DNA from 4 places in the Paenibacillus cineris genome. Region 4 is predicted to be linked to each of the others. Evidence: riboswitches for the same ligand, from Rfam matches in the RefSeq annotation. Region 4 holds a riboswitch; each other region holds the start of a gene.
The links. Region 4 has a riboswitch for cyclic di-AMP ahead of KI379_RS04285 (alpha/beta fold hydrolase). Riboswitches for the same ligand answer to the same signal wherever they lie in the genome.
Positions count from the first base shown of each region.

Region 1: linked by a shared signal. The riboswitch ahead of KI379_RS32675 (3D domain-containing protein) and the one ahead of KI379_RS04285 (alpha/beta fold hydrolase) in region 4 are both predicted to bind cyclic di-AMP.
Region 2: linked by a shared signal. The riboswitch ahead of KI379_RS05555 (C40 family peptidase) and the one ahead of KI379_RS04285 (alpha/beta fold hydrolase) in region 4 are both predicted to bind cyclic di-AMP.
Region 3: linked by a shared signal. The riboswitch ahead of KI379_RS30610 (TrkH family potassium uptake protein) and the one ahead of KI379_RS04285 (alpha/beta fold hydrolase) in region 4 are both predicted to bind cyclic di-AMP.

Region 1 is NZ_BORU01000007.1:11,668-17,268, reverse strand. It holds gene yabG (sporulation peptidase YabG) at 107-1,006, opposite strand; gene rsmA (16S rRNA (adenine(1518)-N(6)/adenine(1519)-N(6))-dimethyltransferase RsmA) at 1,063-1,953, opposite strand; gene rnmV (ribonuclease M5) at 1,950-2,504, opposite strand; gene KI379_RS32675 (3D domain-containing protein) at 2,732-3,910, opposite strand; cyclic di-AMP (ydaO/yuaA leader) riboswitch at 4,181-4,407, opposite strand; gene KI379_RS32670 (TatD family hydrolase) at 4,612-5,382, opposite strand; gene KI379_RS32665 (HD domain-containing protein) at 5,441-5,601, opposite strand, start outside.
Region 2 is NZ_BORU01000001.1:1,117,573-1,123,173, reverse strand. It holds gene KI379_RS05560 (multicopper oxidase family protein) at 78-1,601, shown strand; gene KI379_RS05555 (C40 family peptidase) at 1,672-2,142, opposite strand; cyclic di-AMP (ydaO/yuaA leader) riboswitch at 2,147-2,278, opposite strand; gene KI379_RS05550 (YdhK family protein) at 2,753-3,319, opposite strand; gene KI379_RS05545 (metal-sensing transcriptional repressor) at 3,497-3,826, shown strand; gene KI379_RS05540 (MATE family efflux transporter) at 4,226-5,599, shown strand.
Region 3 is NZ_BORU01000005.1:292,412-298,012, reverse strand. It holds gene KI379_RS30625 (LysR family transcriptional regulator) at 1-684, shown strand, start outside; gene KI379_RS30620 (cation:proton antiporter) at 756-2,018, opposite strand; gene KI379_RS30615 (potassium channel family protein) at 2,038-2,709, opposite strand; gene KI379_RS30610 (TrkH family potassium uptake protein) at 2,796-4,136, opposite strand; cyclic di-AMP (ydaO/yuaA leader) riboswitch at 4,204-4,348, opposite strand; gene KI379_RS30605 (CPBP family intramembrane glutamic endopeptidase) at 4,607-5,601, shown strand, end outside.
Region 4 is NZ_BORU01000001.1:834,321-839,921, forward strand. It holds gene KI379_RS04265 (oxidoreductase) at 1-105, shown strand, start outside; gene KI379_RS04270 (sugar phosphate isomerase/epimerase family protein) at 133-957, shown strand; gene KI379_RS04275 (MATE family efflux transporter) at 957-2,336, shown strand; gene KI379_RS04280 (hypothetical protein) at 2,377-3,006, opposite strand; cyclic di-AMP (ydaO/yuaA leader) riboswitch at 3,490-3,677, shown strand; cyclic di-AMP (ydaO/yuaA leader) riboswitch at 3,765-3,929, shown strand; gene KI379_RS04285 (alpha/beta fold hydrolase) at 4,113-4,928, shown strand; gene KI379_RS04290 (SDR family NAD(P)-dependent oxidoreductase) at 5,093-5,601, opposite strand, start outside.

The DNA of each region.
Region 1 (5,601 bases), on a different contig from region 4:
CTTACACCCGGATAACAACAAAAAACCGCAATCCGCCGGCAGATTACGGTTCCTGCATTTCGTTATACTGTCAGGTCAAGAGCTTTGCATGGCATTTCCGGTCATGTTAAATGGCCGACGGCGTCACTTTAAGCTTGGTTAAGTCGTTCAGCCGGGGCAGGCCGATCCGGTAGCTCCCGCGGGTTTCAATGCCCCCGACGCCCTGCGTGCCGCTGATCGTATTGTGAAGCACATCCGTCATATTGATCGTATCTCTAACCGATGTAAACGACGCCTTGGCGGCAACATATACCGGATCCAGGGCATGAATCAAAATGCGCCCCGGGGAGCTGGCAAAGTTGGCTCCGGCCTGCAGCAGCGCCTCAAAGTGCGACTGGCATGCGCCGGCGATAATCGTCATCTGATCGTAATGGCGCTCAAACTGGCGCGCGACCTGAATCGCCCTGACGAAGTTTTGCGAGTTTTTATAGCTGTTCAAGCTGTACAAATCATGATTCTGGCGATGCTTCAGTACGCCGTCATGACCCGTGATCACCACGATATCCGGCCGGACCCGAGGCAGCAGCCGGTACAGGGCGTCCGCCATCCCGGCCTCATTCACATAATGGCCCTCGGCCGGAACCCGGAGCTGCTCATACAGGCTCAGGCTCTTTTTCAAATAATTCGGATCTCCATCCAGATGAAGCACCTTCCCGGGGACTTCGAAATAAGCCGGCTCAGCTGTTCCCCATTCCCCGCTTCCGCTCAAGGTGGCCTGATTCCGCTGGGTCTGCTCCTGACGGTGACGTTTCAGTAAACTGAGCGACTCGTTTGCTCTAATATTTGCTTTCTCGGTTTTTTCGCTTACCGGCGCATAAGGAACCCTTACCAGATCATCGAGCGGAGAATCCGCCAGAAGTCTGAACTCCGTTCCCTTAATCACCGCTTCGTCCCTGCGCAAATCCTCGACGCGGAACGCGATATCGCCGCCGTAGGATCTGCGCACGACCAGGTCTCCAATATTCATGAACATCACCCCTACCCCATGGTATGGGCGAATCCCCCTATTGGTTCATCTTTTGTTTAATTTAAGCCGATGCCTTCCTTCCGCAGCAGGTTGCTTAGCACGGCATATTCCTCAATGCTGAGCGTCTCGCCGCGGCGGGACGGGTCGATTCCAGCTGCCTGCAGCAGCTGATCCAGACGCTCCCGTCCCTCATTGGGGAAGAAGCGGCTCTTCAGATTGTTTGATATCGTCTTCCGCCGCTGAGCGAACGATGCTTGTACCACCTCGAAGAAATGCCGCTCATCGTCAACCACAACCGGCGGCTGTTCCCGCACTGCCAGACGGATCACGGCCGATTCAACGTTCGGCTGTGGAATGAATACCGTCTTCGGCACGATACACACCAGCTCCGGCACGCTGTAATACTGCACGGCAATGCTCAGGCTGCCGTAATCCTTCGTGCCCGGCCGGGCGGCCATCCGGTCTGCCACCTCCTTCTGGATCATCACGACGATGTTCTCCAGCGGGAGCCGCTCCTCCAGCAGCTTCATCAAGATCGGCGTCGTCACATAGTACGGAAGGTTGGCCACGACGCTGACTTTGGATACGCCGGCAAAATTGCTCTTAAACAACGCAGCGAGGTCCGTCTTCAGTACATCCCCATGATGTACCTTTACGCCGGGGTATGGGGCGAGAACCTCCTCGAGGATCGGAATCAGCCTCTGGTCGATCTCAACCGCCGTGACGGCCCCTGCCTGCTGGGCCAGCTTTTCGGTCAGGGCGCCGATACCAGGACCGATCTCCAGGGCACCCTTGGTGGAATCAAGTCCGGCCGCGTCCACGATTTTATTTAAAATATTTTGGTCGATCAAAAAATTTTGCCCCAGGCTCTTCTTGAATGAAAAGCCGTGGCGCTGGATGATTTCTTTGGTTCGCCTTGGTGTGGCGATGTCGTCCATGCCGTTCACGTTGTCCGGCCTCCTTCATCTTCGATACGGGCAAGCGCATCCGCAAATTCTTCGCGGGATATTTGAAATATGGCGAGTCGCTTATAAAATTGCTTGCCGTTGCAGTAGCCGATACCGAGGAGGTTGCCCATCGCCATCCGCCGGGCGGCGGCATCCGGATGCACCAGCAGCCCCGCCTCCATCAGGTCCTCCATGTCGATTTGGCTTTCCGCCCCCTCATAAGAGGTGTGAACCCGCTCCAAGGCTCTGCGGATCGCCGCAGGCGAGGCGTTCTCCACACCGATATCCCCCTTGCGGGTTGCATCGGCCTCCGGGATAAACGCATGCTTGCAGCCAGGCACCTTGGCCGAAATGATTTTGCGGATTCTTTCGCCGGCGTGATCCGGGTCCGTCAGCACAATGACCCCCCGCCGCTCCTGAGCCAGCGCGATCCGCTGGAGTATACGCGCATTGATGGCGGAGCCGCCCGTCTCGATCGTATCGGCATCCACCGCCCGCTTTACGGCCACGGTATCATCCCGGCCTTCCACCACAATGACTTCTTTAATCATGATTTCCTGTCTTCCTTTCGAGTACATTATACCCGTCAATGCCGCCGGACAGCCAAGTCCCTGCAAGTGGGCATAAACCGTGATGCCTGTTCAGGTACTTTGCGTGGTCCCGGTATAGACAAACTGCTGTAAATTAACAACAAAAAGAAGAGGAAAGCTCCTCTTCTTTAGCATGACATTTTCATGATCATAATACTATAACATTAGAATGGCAAAGTAAAACGAAATTAGTTCAGCTCCGGTTTGACCGGACCGATCACGTATACCTTAAGGCCGGATTTACGGCCAAAGTTGCGTGCCTGCTGGACGGAATCGTAGTATATATCGATTTTATTTCCTTTAATGGCTCCGCCTGTGTCTTCCGCACGACGGAAGCCAACGCCTTCAATGTAAACCCACCATCCCAAAGGAATGACGCTTGGATCAACCGCAATCGTGCGGCCTTCCGTGACGCGTGTTCCTGTGGCGGTGCGTGTGCCGACTCCGGACTCGCCAGACGAATAAGCGGTCATGGAGACTTTGATCAGCTTCTTGTAGGAAAAGTCAACGCCGGCCTTGCTGACCCGGTTGTTACTGCTGCTGCTGCTGCTGCTGACCTTCTTCACCTTGGCAGGGGTAGAAGAAGCTTTGGCAACGGCTGTTTTGACTTCGGTCACTACGGGAACAGGCTTTTTCTTCGTGCCGACGGCAATGACCTTATCCTTGGTCACCGTCTGCACTTTTTTGCCCACCATTTTCATGGACACCAGCTTGCCGTCTTTGTACTTCTTTTCGATGTACTGCACCATGACGCCAGGAGATCCCTGCTGAATCACCCGCGACTCGCCTTTGTAAATGCTGGGGTCGGAGGTTTTGACCACCCGGAAGGGGAGGGATTCATGACGCTGTATCACTTGTTTGTTCATCCGGACGATCCGGATGTCCGTGTTGGTGGAGACCGCCGTTTCGACAGCCGGAGTGACAATGTCTGTTTCCTTGACTTTGACGCCGGTTTCTTTCAGCACGTCGCCGACCGTTTTGGCCGTTGTATACAAATGCTTCGTTGCACCATCAGCCGTCACCTTCACAGGACTCGCGCGGTCGATCACGACCTTGTCGCCGTCGGATATAGCCCCGCTCAGCGGCATCGATATTTGGTCCTCGGGTTTCAGACTGATTTCCTGCTCATCCAGCATTTCTTGAAGTAAAGATGTATTGGTCTGTACAGATTTCATTTGACCGTCTACTACCAAATAAACTTGTTTTCGCGATTGACTGTACACGAGCAGCAAGATCATCAGGGTAACCGCGATTGAAACGATAGCTGCAGTGGAGATCTGGCGCAAATTCTCATGCTTCCATCGCAATGCGTAAGACATGCTGGAGATTTTTGAATCATGGGTCTTCTCTGGTTGGAAAACGCCCACTTTCTCGATCCTCCTTCATAGCCTCGCCGTCTAGAGTTATGCATGATTGTATTTGACGCGACTATACTCAATTTTTTACAAGAACCCACAGAAAGCATGCGTTCTTGCACCATGAACCAATCTCTCCATCATGATTTGTCACCTCCTGTTATACAACAGTATGATGACTGCCTCTCCTTTATTCAAAACAAAAGAAGCCGATAGAAAAGAGCTTACGAGGACTCTTTCGTGGCTTCCGGATGTCTGAATATCGGAATTGTCATGCACGAGGGTACCTCTCTTTATCCGCTTACGGGGTTAGCTGTCGGGTTCGGGCGAAAGAGAGCCGCCCTATTCGCGTCCTTACGCTCATGGCGTAAAGCCGTTCAATTCACCCCAGAGACCCAAGAAAGAAATCAAATACGATTGCGAGCACCGGACCGCTTCCGGTCTGTCATGCCCCGCTCCAGTATTGGTTCCCCCGTTCTCCCATGCGGGAGACTCAGCGAGACTGGTTCATGAAGCTGCGAAGGTAAGACCTTAACGACAGCTCAATGATTCACTGAAAAGATGATATCCTGTTTTGATGCATGTTGTAAAGCGGTAATCAACCACGTTTATTTGAAAAAGTGGTTAAAAAAATGTAATATTCGGCGTTTTGTTTGTTAAAATTCTTTAATCATTCGCTCATGCTCATTTTTTCGGCTGTTTTTCTCCCGATTTCATACAATTCCAAATCGTTCCAGCCCATTTTGGGTGGTAATCTGGGCAATTTCCTCCAGGTCAACCCCCTTAATCTGGGCTGCCGCTTCAGCGACCAGACGGACGTTTGCCGACTCGTTTCTCTTCCCTCGGAAAGGGTGTGGCGTGAGATAAGGAGAGTCCGTTTCGATGAGCAGCCTGTCCATCGGAACCTGAGCCAGAACCTCTTTGGGGACTCTGGCATTCTTGAACGTAATAGGTCCGCCAAACGAAAGATGGAAGCCCATATTCAGGCATAGCTTCGCGGTTTCCCAGCTCCCCGAGAACGAATGCATGACACCGCCGACCTCGCCGGCCTTCTCTTCCCGTAATATTTTCACAATATCCTCATGGGCGTCCCGGTTATGTATAACAATCGGCATGTTGAGCTCTCGGGCCAGTCCAATTTGCTGGCGGAGGACCCGGTGCTGCACGTCCTTTGGCGAGGTGTCCCAGTAGTAATCCAGACCAATTTCACCGATGGCCACCACCTTGGGGTGACTGCATAAGGATGCAATCCAATCCAGATCGCCTTCCTGCATAAAAACGGCGTCCTGCGGATGCCAGCCTATGGCCGCATATATAAAATCATACGTTTCCACCAGCTTCATCGTCGATGGAATCGTCTCCCGGTTAAAACCAACATTGATCATCCGGGTTACACCGGCTTGTACGGCATTGTCAATGACCCGCTCCCGGTCCTCGTCGAATTGTTGCGCATCCAGATGGGTATGCGTGTCGAACAGTTCCATGAATTTGAACTCCTTTCTTGTCGGTACCACAGGTTCCTATTCGTAATGTATTTTGTCATTAAAGCTTGAAAATGCGGGAAATCGAAGGAGAAAGATCGGTTATCGCCTTTTCCAGTTTATCTTCCGGATAATACAAGTGATATTTCCCGCGGTGAATGCCGCTGATGGACCGGACAATATCCGACACCTCGGATATTTCCCGCAGCTGCTCCTGGCGGT
Region 2 (5,601 bases), 280 kb from region 4:
ATCTTCATCATTTCTATACATGTTTATTTTATGATGAATGAGACTTACATCAAAAGAATTAGAAAGGGGTTCTTCAAATGAAAGCAGCGATATTAAGAACAATAATCCTCGCTAGCTCGGTGGCCGTTTTTGCGGCTGGCTGCTCGAAAGTAAGCAATATGAACGGCATGGATCATTCAAAAATGAGTATGGGTTCAACCCCCACTTCCAACTCCAGTGAATCCGCTACATCCGCAAAACTGACAACAGCAACACCTGTTGTGGATGGTAAAGAGTTCACCATAACCGCACAGGAAAGTAATCTCGAAGTGGAGAAGGGAAAAACCATTCCCGTATGGACATTTAATAACTCGGTTCCCGGTCCACAAATCCGGGTTAAGGTTGGAGATACAGTCAAAGTAAACTTGAAAAATCAACTCAAGCAGCCTGTTTCCATCCATTGGCACGGCTATCCGGTTCCAAACAACATGGACGGAATTCCTGGAGTCACACAAGATGCTGTTGAACCCGGAAAGACCTTCACCTATGAATTTAAAGCTACCGTACCGGGTACTTATTGGTACCATTCACATCAAGACAGTGTGAATCAAGTGGACAAAGGCTTGTATGGTTCTCTTGTAGTCGAAGATCCCCAAGATACCGCTGACCGCGATTACACACTTGTGCTCGATGAATGGATGAGTTCTGGAGATATGGACATGGATAACGATGGGATGAATATGGCAGGACATGATATGAGTATGTATGACCTTTATACGATCAACGGAAAAACAGGTGATGCGATCGATAAGCTTACCGTTAAAGAGGGTGAAAAAGTAAAACTTCGGTTGATTAACGCCGGCTACATCACGCACCGGATGCATTTACACGGTCATTCCTTTAAGGTTGTTGCATCCGACGGGCAGCCCGTGAATGACCCGGCTGTGATCAAGGATCAATTCGTCTCGATTGCTCCCGGAGAACGATATGACATTGAATTTACCGCAGATCATCCCGGAAATTGGTTGCTGGAAGAACACGCAAAGGATAATCGAGCACAAAATATGAAAGCCATGATTCAATACGAAGGTTCTAATGCGAAGCCCGACCCTTCCGATGCCTTCGAAGAACTCCCCGATTTTGATTTGGAGAAGTACGGAACCATGTCTGCAACCGCATTTTCTTTGGATCAAAGCTTTGATGAAGACGTGACGATGAATCTGAATACCGAGATGAGAAATGGAGATATGGTTTACACGATCAATGGAAAGGTTTTTCCGGACACGGATACAATCAAAGTAAAAAAAGGAGATAAGGTAAAGGTGACCTTTGTAAATCAATCCAGAATGGACGATCACCCGATGCACCTGCACGGCCATTTCTTCCAAGTCTTGAGCAAGAATGGCAAGCCAGTTCAAGGATCTCCGATCATGAAAGACACGCTGAACGTCAAACCTGGCGAAACGTATGAAGTTGCTTTTGAAGCTGACAACCCTGGTGAATGGATGTTCCATTGCCACGATTTACACCACGCCTCCGCTGGAATGGTAACTGATGTGATGTATGATGATTATCAAAATAATTATACGCCTGATCCCAATGTGAACAACGTCCCTGAATAAACAACAAAACGCACCGGCTGACTTCAGCCGGTGCTTTCATTTTTGATTTAGGTAGATTATCCCGACTAGATCAAATTTCACTGATCATTTTCAGGTAACTTTGTTGACTCACGACGCGGCGTGCTGTAACATACCGATTTTTATAATATGAATCCGATAATTTGCTAATGGTAACGCCTTTACTGCTTGAAGAGTGTGCAAACTCATTATTGCCGATATAAATACCCGCGTGGGATATTCCCGTACCGTCCGTATTAAAGAATACCAGGTCTCCTGCTCTAAGGTTTTCACGATCTACTGGAGTTCCGACTTGAGCCTGTGTTTTAGATGTGCGGGGTAAATCTAAATTGAATTTATCGAATATGTATAAAATAAAACCGGAACAGTCAAAACCAGCCACTGATGTGCCGCCCCACTGATAAGGAGTGCCTACGACCTTATCCACCTCACTTTCGAGTTTAACGGAGCTGGCAAAGGAACTGGTTGCACTTGCTGAAAAAACAATGGCCGCACCTAACATTGACAGTATTACTTTCTTCACGATGTAGTTCTCCTTCCGATGCCTACGGAGTTAGCTAAGGGTTCGGTAGAAGGTTCCCTCTATTCTTCAATGAGAATATTTCACCCAAAAATGGTTCCCCCGTTTTCAGTATCAAGAAATTCGGCAATAATGATTAAAAAAATGTAACCCTACATAATGTAGTATACAATCAGTTTTTTTGTCAATGGCTAATTAATAGATTCCCGTTAATCGTAACTATTTTACTGATATTTGTTGAATTTTATGGAAGTTTCAGCGAAGCTGAGTAAAGTTTGTCGATTACTATTCCCGAAATCGAGGTACTTATCTTGGTAACGGAACATGTTAAGCAAGAAAAAATAACAATTTTGTAAAGGATTGATTCCGAGCAACAAAAAAACTAAGGCAAATCATCATATAGACGCCAAACAAAAAACCGATCTGGCATTGCCAGATCGGTTAATTTATCCGTCAGTACACAGTCGAACCATGATCTTCATTGAGCTTGTCGATAACACGTCATAACGCTGCCCATATCCAATATTTACAGTATCAGTCATATAACATACATAAGGAGAAAGGAACTCGCCGTCTTGTGCCACGCAGCATCACTCACCTGCTAAAAAATACTCTATTTAGAAAGCTCACTTTCGACTACCCATTGATGATTCTTAACGGGGTTTCCTCCTGTAGTTGGCGTGTAGTCAACCATGTACACCGTTGTTTTTTCAGCTGAGTCAATGGTGCCCTCTGCGCCTTTCATACCTTCCATGTGATCAGCCTCCATGGTCACCTTAGTTCCAGGTTGCAAGGGCTCACTACCCGCATCCTTTATTTCCTCCTGGATAATCCACTTGTGATTGGGGACGGGTTCACCTCCAGTGGTTGGAGTATACGTTACAGCATAAGCCACCGTGTCGTAGGCACCGACCACTTTAGCCTTAGCTCCATCCATGCCCTCCATATGCTTGGCATGGATCACAACCTCATCTCCAACTTTATATGTGGGATTTTGAGCTTCTTTTAACCCTGCAGGAACCTCACCAGAACCGGAATGATTCATGCTGCCCATATCCCCCATATTTGAATGGTCGCTGCCCATGTCCATGTTCGTATTATTGTTTGCGTTATCCTTGTTCCCACACGCACTTAGCACCAGGATTGCTGCAAGGCTAATAAAAATGAATACTTTTTTCACAGTTTGTCACACACCTTTGCATATTTCTATTTGGATTGAATCCTCATCTCCCAAACATTCTACCCAAAACTTATGAAGAACTTGTGAAGGTTTCCCTTCGTAAACGTGAGCTTATACCCCCCGATTATTGCTGTCATCCCCCTATGGGGGTTATAATTTGCAGAAGGGGGTTGGGACATGACTGAACATGATCATGGTAATGGTGGGGAGCACACTCACATTGTTACGCATACACATTCTCATACGCATAAAAATATGAAGGCCGTCGTTAATCGGCTTGCTCGGATCGAGGGACATGTTCGATCCATCAAAGAAATGGCTTCAAATGAACGTGATTGTTCCGAGATTTTACTGCAAATCGCAGCTGTTCGAAAAGCATTGGAAAGCACAGCAAAGGTGGTTTTGAAAGATCACTTAGAAACCTGCGTGATTGAAGCCGCATACCATGGAAATGAAGAGGAAGTTCTGCGCGACCTCAATAAAGCGCTGGATCACTTTATTAGATAATACACGAATAGCAAGAAGGGATTGTCCGGACTATCATTCTATCCCCAAGACAATTTAGAATAATGTTTACTCTAATTGTGGCCACCATGGTATACCGCTTCATCAAATCAGGAATAACGCTTAGACTTACTCCCCCCATCGCGAATAAGTAAGACAAATGAACATAAAACAAAAGGCAGACACTAAATGAATTTCATCTTATAAAAGGAAGTTAATACTCCCCTGAGATTGCCAATATCCACTGAAAAAATTATTCCCGTAAAAATTCCCTGTAGATAATCTACAGGGAATTTACGCTTGATCGCATCCCCCCTAGGGGGATATAATCAAGCGTAGATCATACCACCGGGTGCCTCACGAAAGCATTCATTAGTTTCCATAAAGAGGGGGTAGATAATTGTGTCCAAAGGAATTGAAATTAAAGACACGAGCAATAGGGAGAAAATTAAGATCATCTTGTCCTTAGGTTTACCTGCAATGATTGAAAATCTATTGCAAACGATCGTTGGTTTTGTTGATACACTATTTGTATCGAAACTGGGATTAAACGAGGTTACTGCGGTTGGCGTAACCAATGCTATTTTAGCTGTCTATCTTGCTGTATTTTTAGCCATGGGTATCGGCACCTCATCACTGATCGCCAAAAGTGTTGGTGCAGGTGATTTAGATAAAGCAAAGGCCATTGCTAGACAGTCGAGCCTTATTTCCGCCATACTGGGTATTATTTTTGGGGTCATTACGTTTTTCTTTGCCCAACCTTTACTGCAGATCATGGGTGCCGAGCCGAATGTGTTGGCCAGTGGAGTTGTTTACTTCCGCATCGTCGCTGTTCCTTCCATTTTCATATCCCTTATGACCATTTTTGGAAGTATCTTAAGAGCTGCAGGCGATACGAAAACGCCAATGAAAGTTGGACTATGGATTAACCTGCTCCATGTAATACTCGATTACATTTTAATTTTTGGTTTGGCAGGGTTGCCAGGGATGGGGATTGCTGGGGCTGCATGGGCTACCGTTCTGGTTCGTTTAGTTGGCTCCGTTGTATTGTTTATGTATATCCGTAAATCCAAGCTTTCTTTTCCTCTAAAAATGAGTGCTGGTCATCATACACTTCCTTTGTTACAGCTTTCTGCACCGGCAGTTGCAGAACGATTAATTATGCGCTTTGGACAAGTGCTATATTTCGGACTCATCGTTCGTGTAGGAACTGAAGTGTATGCAGCACATACGATTGCTGGAAATATTGAAATCTTCTCTTACATGCCCGGATATGGCTTGGCTGTTGCGGCCACTACCTTGGTAGGGCAATATTTGGGGGCAAATCGACGAAAGGATGCTTACCAATTCGGGCTTTTAACAACAGGTATTGCCGTTATATTTATGTCCTTCGTGGGTATTCTCCTTTTTGTTTTCTCTCCTGTGGCGGCGACTTGGTTTACCGATGAAACCAATGCAATACGTATGGTAACAACCGCTCTACGCATCGATGCCTTTGCGCAGCCCTTTTTGGCTATAGGTTTGGTACTAGCCGGCGCATTGCAAGGAGCGGGAGATACCAAGAGTCCCATGTACAGCACAGCTATCGGAATGTGGCTAATCAGGGTTGTTGGGGTATATGTCTTGAGTATACATTTCAATTTAGGAATTGCCGGAGTTTGGCTTTCAATCGCTATTGATCTCTTTGTTCGTGCTATTTATCTGTTTATTCAATTTAGAAGTAAGTTAACGAAAGGCTCTATGGAGCAAAAGAATAAGCACATTGCCTCATTGTAAAT
Region 3 (5,601 bases), on a different contig from region 4:
CAGCAGAAGTTCATGCAGATGATCGCCAAGTACAAAGGGGACGATCAAATTTCGGTGACGCTCGGAGCCAGCCTGACCACGCTTCAGACGACGCTACCGCCTTTGGTGAACGCGTTTATGGAGAAGCACCCTTCTGCTGAGCTGAAGCTGGTCACCGGGAAAACGCATGAAATCGTGTCGGCCGTCCGCGACAAGAAGCTGGACGCAGGCATCGTCGCCTCTTCAATCGAAGAGCCCGGCCTGCGCTGCACGCCGCTGTTCGACGACCACCTGGAGCTGGTGCTTCCCCGCAATCACAGGCTGTGCGGCCAGGATAATGTGAGCATGGACATGCTACACGGCCTGCCGATGATTATTTTCTCAACCGGAACGTGGTACCGGAAATTGACCGACGAATTGTTCCACCGGGCCGGCGTCGTGCCGGACATTCGGATGGAAATGGATTCATTTGAAGCGATCGTCCGGCTTCTGCCCGCCTGCAGGGCGGCGGCACTGCTGCCCAAGTCGTATTTGCGCAGTCAGCTGCTGGACGACAACGACCTGGCGATTCTTCATATTCCCGATCTGCAGGAAACGCGGCGCACCACCTCGCTTGTCTACTCCGAAAACGGGGGGCTGAGCGCCGGGGCACGCCGCTGGATCGAAGAAACGAAAAAGATTTTCGGCCGCACCCGGGATGAATGACGCGGTGCCGGCAAATGACGAGCCGTCAAGACGGGATTCCCCGCTCCTGACGGCTCGTATCATGTTACAGGCTATTTCTGCCCCATGGGCCTGGAAGCCGCCGGCTCCGCCTTGACCTCAAGGCCCAGCTTGCGGGCGACAAGTCCCGTGGTGCTGGCCTGCAGCAGAATCGTCAGCATGATCGCCATGAACGTCACGGCCGAGATAACATCAGCGTGGGCTACGCCCATGCCGGCGATCATGCCCGAAAGGGCGGCGGGAATGACCCCGGTCTCCCGGACCCACATCATGAACAGCAGCTCGCGCCAAGACCATTTGACCTTGCGGTCGGGCAGGGCGCAGAGCAGAATCGTGATGGGCCGGGCGATGACCATCAGCACCAGGACCGCCGCCAGGCTTGGCCAGAAGTAATCGCCAAGCACCCGGAAGTTGACCTGGCTGCCGAGCAGGATGAAAATCAGCATCCGCATCATGACGCTCGTATTGTCCGCAAACGATGCGGTCTCCTCCAGCTTATCGTCCATTGACAGCCCGAACGTATCCGCGTTCCCCCAGATCAGCCCGGCCACGAAGGTCGCCATAAATCCGCTGACATGAATCAGGTCCCCTATTAAATAAGAAGAAAGTGCGACGACAATCATCGTGATCGTCGTGTAATCCTTCAGGACGCCAAGCCGGAAATGGGCAACGAGATACGTAAGAATCATAGATACGACGGCGCCGACGAGAATGCCGCCGACGGCGGTTTTTACGAAATCCCAGGCCATCGTCCCGATATGTAAAGAACCGCTGCCCGTCACCGCGGCCAGCAGCGCAAAGGTCAGAATCGAGCCGGTCGCATCGTTGAAGGCAGACTCGCTCTCCACCGTCTCCCGGACCCTTTCCTTGATCTTTACCTGCTTGAACACAGGAATGATCGAAGCGGGGTCAGTCGAGGCAATGACGGCGGCGGCCAGGAAGGCTACGAGCCAGTCCAGCCCGAACAGGTAATGCACGGCAGCTCCGACGATCAAGGTCGTGACGATAACGCCGGGAACGCTCAGCATGGAAAGTGTGATCCATACCTTCCGCAGCCCGCTCAGCTTCAGGTTACGGCCGCCGTCAAACAGAATAAGCGCCGACCCAACGGTGAGGATCAGCTGGTTGATGAGGGAGCTGCTTGTTTCGTTGATCAGATGCAGCCCCTGCCCAAGCAGCATGCCGGCCACGATAAACACAGCAACGTCCGGAAGCCTGAGCCAGGAGGCCAGTCTTCCGGACAGCATGCCGACGGCAATGATAAACAGCAGCAGTATTAAAATGTGATGAATAATTTCGGTCGTCGGGGATTCCATGTCTGTCTCACTTCCGGATTTATGACTTGACGTTCACCGCTTCGCTCTCGAAGCGGTCGATATTGCTGTTGGAGCCAATGATGACCATGATGTCGCCCGCATGCAGCTGGTCCATCGCCGTCGGCGCGACGATGACTCCCTCGGTACGATGGAGCGCAACAATGCTGCATCCGTACCGGGCTCTCGTATTGACTTCGCTCAGCGTCTTCCCGTTCAGGCATTGCGGTACGGTCATCTCCACGATGCTGTAATCTTTGGACAGCTCAATGTAATCCAGCAAATTCGGCGTCACGAGCTGGTGCGCCACCCGGATGCCCATGTCCCGCTCCGGAAAGATGACCCGGTCCACGCCCAGCTTGGACAAGGCTTTGCCGTGCAGCATGGAGATGGCCTTCGCCACTACGGTCTGAACGCCGAGTTCTTTCAGCAGGATTGCGGCCAGGATGCTCATCTGGATATCGTCCCCTATCGCCACGATTCCGCAGTCAAAATTGCGGATTCCCAGCGATTTGAGAACCTCCTCATCGGTTGCATCCGCCACCACGGCGTGGGTCAGATGCTCGCTCATATCATTGACCACTTCTTCATTGATGTCTACCCCAAGCACCTCATAACCCAGATCCATAAGCTCCATGGCCAAGCTTGAGCCGAACCTCCCTAAACCGATCACGACAAACTGCTGTGTTTTCATTTCTTTCCAGATGCTCCTTATCCTTTAATGTTGGTTCTATATATGGTTCTTATAACAATATTGAAACTTTGAATCACCCAAATTCCTTACCCGATAATGATCTTACCTTCGGGATGGCGGTACAGCTCCTTGCCCTTCTTCGGACCAAGCGCGTAGGCGAAGGTCAGCGGCCCAAGACGGCCGGCAAACATCGTCAGGCAGATCAGGATTTTCCCGATCAAGGACAAATGCGGCGTCAGCCCGAGCGATAATCCTACGGTGCCGAAAGCCGAAGTCGTCTCGTACAGGATCATCAAAAAGCTGCTGTCTTCTGTCGTGGACAGAATCATCGATACGCCGACGACCAGAAACAAGGCCAGAAAGGTAATGGTCAACGCTTTGAAAATCCTCTCCTGCGCCAAACGGTACCGGTACAGGACGATATCGTCGCGGCCGCGGATCATCGCGATCACCGCACCGACGAGGATGGTGAACGTCGTGGTCTTGATCCCGCCCCCGGTAGAGCCCGGCGACGCGCCGATAAACATCAGAATAATCGTGAAAAATTGCGATGCCTGGCGCATATCTGCCAAGTTCAGCGTATTCGCCCCTGCCGTCCGCGGCGTGACCGACTGGAACAGGGAGGCGAGAATTTTGCCGCCCCAATTCAGCGAACCGAGCGTCTTGGGATTCGTGAATTCAAAGATAAAGATGACGACCGCTCCGACCACAATCAGGGCACCGGTCATGGACAGCACCACTTTGGTATGGAGCGACAGTTTCCGGTGTACCTGGTAATCCACCAGATCGGACATGACGATAAAGCCGATGCCGCCGGATACGATCAGAAACATCACGACAAAATTGACGAGCGGATCGTATACAAATCCCGTCAGGCTGTTAAAATGGCCGAACAGGTCAAATCCCGCATTATTGAACATGGACACGCCATGAAATATTCCAAAATAGATCGCTTTTCCAAGAGGCATATCGAACGACCACCGGATGGCGAGCAGCAACGCTCCGCAGCCTTCGATACTCAACGAAAAAAATATCACTTTCCGAATCAGGCGGACGATGCCTTCCATCGTGTTCTGATTCATCGCTTCCTGCAGCAGGAGCCGGTCCCGGAGCGAAATCCGGCGCTTGAACACCAGAGCGATCAGCGTGGCCATCGTCATAAAACCGAGCCCGCCGATCTGGATCAGCAGCATGATGACGACTTGACCGAACGTGCTGAAATACAGCCCCGTATCTTTGACAACCAAACCGGTCACGCAGGTCGCCGAGGTTGCCGTAAACAAGGCATCCATAAAATTCAGCGGCTTACCCGTCGTGTTCGAAATCGGCAAGGTGAGCAGTATGGCTCCGATCAAAATGATGGCCGCAAAACCGAGCGTTAATACTTGCGGAGGGGCCAGCCGGAACCACTTCCATTTCCCAATCAATACATTCACCTCTTTAAAAAAGTCAAAAGAAAAAAAGCATCGGAAATCCAATGCCTTTCGGTTTGGCTCCTGCATGCACGACGCCTACGAGGTTAGCTGACGGATTCGGGCATGCACAGGTTGCCCTATTCGCGGACTAAACCGTCCCAACGAAATTCACCCCAAAAAATTGGTTCCCCCGTTTTCACTTGGAAATTCGGCGTTCTTATTCATTTGCATCAAAATTATAATCTTTATTGTAGGACTTCACAAAGGCCTTTTTCTGATGAATTGGATGGAAAACAGCCTGATTCGCAATGCAGGTGGACACGGCCTGCGGTTATCTTCTCTTTTCGATGGCTTTCCTTGATTTTCATCGTTTTTTCACCACTATTTTCAGGGTATACTGGTTTTGGGCGAATCTTCTATGTTATGTTTACCGTACTGTATTGGGGGGAATGGTATCTTTATCACATTCAAGGGGGGATTTCATGGACCGGTTAAACCAGCCGCTGGAAATCAGGGCCAATTATAAATGGCTGGGCATTTTGGGGGTCATCGGCCTTATTTTATTCTTTTTTGTACAAGTGTTTCCGCAGACGAGCTCGGAGACGCTAGAGGGGCAAACGACCAAGGTCATCAGCAAATCGGAGGCGGAAGCAGCCGCCAAAGCGTTTGCCTCGGACCGGTTGAATATTCAAACAGGCATTGCCGCCGAACCGCTCGTCACGTACCAGTCGGAATCGGACCTTTACGGTTATTTATCCAGAGAGAAGCTTCTTAACGAATATAACAAGAAATACGAACCGAAGTATCCTTATGACGTGTTCCGGGTCCGGCTGCCCGAGTCGAGCGATCAGGGATATGTCAATGTAGACGTACATATGAACACGGGCAAGGTGGTCGGGTTCTCTATCACGCCTCCATACTCCAAGTATGCTGCCGCGATGGCTGAATCGAACGAAACCATGCGCAAGCAGAAACTGAGAATTGTGGAAGGGAACATGACGCTGGAGGATAAAGAGGAAATCGCCTCGTCCTGGCTGCAGAAGCTGGGCTATAACACCGGCTCCCTGAAAGTATCGAGCGGCAAGGATGAGCCCGGATTGATCTATACCGACTTCTCCTCGCACATCGGGGAATCGCAGCTGGAATTCAAGTTTGCCTTTGAGGATGGGGAGCTTCACTCCTTCCTCCCTGGATTTTCGGTCCCATCCGCTCATACGGCTTATGTAGAGAAGCAGACCAAAAGCGCCACGATGCTGACTATGCTGGGATACGGACTGTTTACGATCGTGCTCGGCATTCTCGCCATCATTTACAGTGCACTGACGCGGCGGTACACCTCCTTTGCACGCGGGCTGTTTTTGTCCTTGTTTTATTTTGTTGTCTCATTGCTGACGACTTATAACATGCTGCCAGTGCTGGAAGCGGAAGGCTTCTCCCAGTTCGGGATCATCGCGGCCATGGTCGTTCAGGTGATCCT
Region 4 (5,601 bases):
TCAGAGCTTAGCGTAAAGCCCGAGCAGGCTCGGATGGCGATCTGTGTCATCGAGCTGGGCATGCAGAGCCATGCCGAGCAGAGAAGGGTGCCATTTACCCCTTAACTACTTACGGAAAGAAGGAGATCAAGCTTGTTTCCTTTTAAATTGTCATTGAATACATCTACACTCCTGCCTTACGGACTCGGCGTCAAAGAGCAGGTCCGCGTGGCGGCGGAAGCAGGCTATGAGGGCATCGAGCTGTGGGTACGGGACATTGAAGCTTACCTTGCAGAGGGCGGCGAGCTGCAGGAGCTTAGACGGTATATCGAAGATCATGGACTGAAGGTGGCGAACGCCATCGCCTTCTGGGCTTGGGCCGACCGTGATCCTGAAGCGAGACAGCGCGGTTTCGATCAAGCGGAGAAGGAAATGGAGATGCTGGCGGAGCTGGGCTGTCTCGCGGCGGCGGCGCCCCCCTTCGGACAGGTTGACCACGTCACGCTGGACGAATTTGCCGCTTCCTTTGCCAAGCTGGCCGAGTTGGCCCGCCGGATCGGCATAGAGCCCTATCTTGAATTCTGGGGAAAAGCGGCCCGGCTGAACTGCCTGAAGGATGCGATTTACGTAGCTCAAGCCAGCGCGGTGGCGGACGCCAAAATTCTCATCGATCCGTTCCACATGTACACCGGCGGCAGCGAGCTTCGGGACCTTGAAGGCTTGCCTGGGAACCAGATCGGCATCGTCCATGTGAACGATTATCCGGCGGCGCCGTCCCGCTCCGAGATCCAGGACGCCCACCGGGTATTTCCGGGAGACGGCATCGCTCCGTCCGAAGCGCTCGCCAGAACGCTGGCGGATGCGGGATATGAGGGCTACCTGTCGCTGGAGCTGTTTATGGACAGCTACGGCGGGTTGACCGCCCTGGAGACCGCGAAGCTTGGCATCGCCAAGATCCGGGAGGCTTACAGCCTGTAATGTCCAGATCCATCGCGGGAGACAACCCCGTTAGCAAGCTGTCGCTGCTTGCGATTACGTGGCCGATTTTTGTGGAATCGGCCCTTCAAATGTTTCTCAGGACATCGGACACGTTCATGCTGAGCAAGGTGTCCGACGGCGCGGTTGCGGCGGTCGGTGTCGCGAACCAGATCATCATGTTTGCGGTGCTGATGTTCAATTTCGTGGCGCTCGGCTCCGCGGTGGTCATCTCGCAGTATTTGGGTGCCCGCAGGCAGCATGAAATCGGCCGGCTTGCCGGGTCCTCGCTGGCGCTGAACTTCCTGTTCGGCCTGGTCGTGAGCGTCATCGTCATGATGCTCAGCGGGCCGCTGCTGCGGATTTTCGACCTCGATCCTTCCCTGTTCGGGCAGGCGGAGAAGTATTTGCTCATCGCCGGGGGGGCCCTGGTCATTCAGGCGCTGCTGACCGCTGTCACGGCCATGATCCAGTCTCACGGATTAACCCGGCAGACGATGGTCGTCACGATCGGCATGAACGTACTGAATATTTTCGGGAATTACCTGTTTATTTACGGCCCCGGAGGCTTTCCGAAGCTGGGCGTCGTCGGGGTGGCAATATCCACCGCCTTTGCCCAGTGCGTCGGTCTGGCCGTCAATCTGGTGCTGCTCCGCAAGGCGGCGGGCGTCTACATCCGCTGGAACGACCTGTTCGTGTGGAGCCGTGAGCATATCGGGAAGGTGCTACGCGTCGGCGTGCCGTCCTCGGCCGTGTCCTTGTCGTACTCCGCCAACCAGTTTGTGACCACGGCCTTTATTTCGTCGCTTGGGGCCAGCGTGCTGGCAACGAAAATTTACACGCAGAACATCATGTTCTTCGTCATGATTCTGGCCGTCTCGCTGGGCCGGGGCGGGCAGATCATCGTCGGGCAGCTGGTCGGCGCGGGCCAGAGGGAAGAGGCCTACAAGCAGGTGATCCGGAATCTGATCCGCAGCGAGCTGATCACGCTGGCGGCCGTCGCCGTGCTGACGCTATTCCGGCAGCCGCTGATGAAGCTGTTCACGACCGACCCGGACATTATCGCGATGGGAGCGGCCTTGCTGCTGCTGAGCTTTCTGCTGGAGCCGGGGCGCAACTTCAACGTCATCCTGGAACGGTCGCTGCAGGCAGCCGGCGACGCCCGGTCCGCCATGATCGTGTCCATCACGGTGACCTGGCTCTTCAGCGTGCCGCTGACGTACCTGCTCGGCATTTATTGGGGATACGGCCTGTACGGCATCTGGGCGGCTTTTATCGCCGACGAATGGCTGCGGGGCATCCTGCTCTGGGTCCGCTGGAGGAGCAAGGCCTGGCAGCGAAAAGCGCTGGTGCAGCTTCGCAGCGAGGAGCAGGCGCTATAGCCGCCCGCGCAGGCAGCACGAAAGAACCGCCACTCGGGGATTATCCGGGGTGGCGGTTCTTTGTGCCGGCGCCGAACAGGGACAGATATGCCGAGGAGCGGCGGATCAAGGCGCGGGTATCCGTCGGGAATTCCCGGCCGAGCAGCGGGAGGCGGTTGTAGGGAGCTTTCGCCTGGATTTCCGTTTCAAGGGCAGCCGTCCGGCCGGAGATCGCAAGCGACGTTCCTCCCCCGATGCGCAGCGATGCTGCGGCTCCTTCGGCGTAAGCCGTACGGTTCAGCTCGAGAAGGCCGACATCAAGGGATCTTCCCATCTGTTCGGCTGTTGTGCGCGCGGTATGCTGCTCCAGGCGTGACCTGACATCAAGCAGCGCCATCAGCGCGAGCGGGTACTGATTGTGATCCGGATGCTTCAGAATGTTCATGGCCGTCGCGGTGATGGCCTCTTCCAGCGTCAGGCCGCAAATATAGCGCAGGCGGCAGCCCCACCGTACCAGATCGAAGGCTTGCTTGCCTGAGCACAGCAGGCCCTCGGCAAGCCCTTCCTCGCCGGAGTAAGGCAGCTTTAAAATGCCGATCCGGCAGTTTTCCAGCCAGCCCAGGCTGTGGTGCTGGTATCTTGGAAGAACGATTTCAAACAGTTCGATGGTGGGAATCAAAGCCCGGTTCATCGTGACATCCTCCTTGACCGTGATTTCATGGATACTCCCTGCCGTCTTGTTCCGGATCGTCACGGCCAGTAGGGTTCCATACATGTGTCCGATTGGTAAACTATCCGCATCATACGTCCAAGGGATATCTTTGGCAAGAAGACGAGGCGGATTTTTCGGATCAAAACCAGCATCTTTCCAGTGCAAAGTCCAAAATTCCGGCAAAAAGCCGCTTTTTTTCAGCCTAGCGGCTTCAGCCCTATACCGGCATTATATTCCGATCCAATGGGCGGGTTCAGCCATATGAATGGCTTCCCGCCTTCAGTTATCCAGCAAAGCTAAGGAAAGCGGTAGGAAAGGCCGTAAAACAATGATTCCTACGGATTAGGACCCGTTTTCCCATCAGATCCCCAAATAAAGCAGGGAATCGTATCGTTTCCCTGCTTTACAGTTCGCCGTCCCAGGCGTATATTCATTTCATCATCCAATAGAGTAAGATTTGCGACTTGATGAACGCTGAATTTTCCGATGAAAAGCGGGGGAACCAATCGCAGTCCTCGTCCCACGGATCTTTATGCTGGGGCTTGCGGCTTGCAGGGGTGAATCGGAGGCAGGACAATGCCTGTTTCCGTAGGGCTACTCTCACGGCCCGAATCCGTCAGCTAACCTCGTAAGCGTAGTTGAGAGCGGAGGAAACTGTGATTTGACGCATCAACACAGGGTATCTGCTCTGTGTTTTTCTGTGCGCTCATTTTGAAGGATGAAGCGTGTACATGGAATATGTCTATTCGCTGAATTTCCGCCGGAGGGCGGAAAGCGGGGGAACCGGTCGTGTCTGCAGCATCCGCTGCGGCCATATGGGGTGAATCTCGAAAGTGATGAGTAGGGCTACTCTTGGGCCCGAATCCGTCAGCTAACCACGCAAGCGTGTTAAGAGAGGCAGCTGTTATTCATGCAGATGGAAAGGCTTATTCGGCCTTGGAGTTGGAAGCATGGAAGAGTGTCCTCTTTCCGGTGCTTCTTTTTTGTTGTTTAAACAAGAAGAAGCATCGATTCCCAAGCGGGCGGCGCCCACGATTTTGCACAAACAGAGAAAACAGGTTATTTGGGAGAGAGGAGAACATGAAGTGCCTCAGATACAAGTAAACGGAACCACGTTATATTATGAAATTCACGGCAGCGGCACGCCCATCGTGTTCATTCACGGGCATTTGTCGTCCCATCATATGTTTGAGCCCCAGGTCGAATATTTCAGCAAGCGGGCGAAGGTAATCGTGCTGGACCTCCGGGGTTACGGCAATTCGGGGAAGCTTGACGTGGAGGTCGGGCACATTATGGAAACCCAATGCAGCGATCTGTGCGAGCTGCTGGATAAGCTGCATATTTCGCAGGCGACGCTTGTCGGCTGTTCCAGCGGAAGCGTGCTCGCCCAGACGTTTGCCGCCCTTCATCCGGACCGGGTCAGCGCCCTGGTACTCGTAGACAGCTACTTCGCGGGATGCTTCGGGAAAAAGAACCATTTGCTGAATATTTGCGAGGCGTGCAGCTGGCTGTCTTATTATTTGCCTGCGGAGTTTTTCCTCCGGTCGCTGCGGGTGACGTATAACCGGTGGAGACCGGTCTACAGCATCCTCCGCAAGGAGCTGTACCACAAGCGGCCGACAGAGTCGATCAAGCAGCGCATGGAGCTGCTGCGTATGGAGATGCCCGCCAATTTGGCGCGGCTGCCGATGCCTGTACTGTGCGTCGCAGGCAGCCAAAGCGAGTGGTTCGTCAAGCAAATGCAGCGGGCGGCCACCCTGTTCAGGCATGTGCAGCTGGCGACGATCGAGGATGCGATGTACCCGACCCATTTGTGCCAGCCCCATGCATTCAACCGCATGCTGTTGAACTTTTTGATGGACCAGCATATTTACCGGACCCGGGAAGCTTATGGAGGATAGAAACCCGCATTCATGGGATTTGCCTCCTGGAAAGAAAGTCGCATCTTGAATCGCACTGTCCCTCACCCAAACGATCTACTCCTATATTAGCTAATCAGTTAACCGCCCGATAAGAAGGCGGTTAACTGAGCTCTAGCGAGTATTCGTTTTTTCAATGAGACTGATTATATTAAAAAGGGAGGGATGAACCGTCCATCAATATCGGTGAACCCGTATTCCTGGGCAAGATCACCAACCTGTAGTACCAGTCCGTTTTTCAGTTTCACCTCATCATCCCCAGCTAGGGCTGACACCGCTCGCCCTACGTAGTACGGCGACTCCGTGTGTTTCAGAGCCTCAACCTCTTTCCAATGAGCTTCATCTGTACCGAAGTTCCTTAATACCAGTTCTGTTCTCATCCAGCCAGGGGAGACCGCTACCACGGTTATTTCAGTGTTTTTGAGATCATGAGCTAATCCGAGCACTGAGCGGTTAATGGTATTCTTGGCGAGGTCGTAATAGAAAGTTCCTAAATACTTATCCTGATCCTGAAATGTGGTATGTACGATCAATCCAGAATCAGCTTCCAGCATAAGCGGGATCGCATAATGGTTTGTCGCTATTTGTGGGCGTACTCCATTCTGAAACATAGCATCCCACATGTTCAGCGGATATTCCCAGAATGGTTTGGATT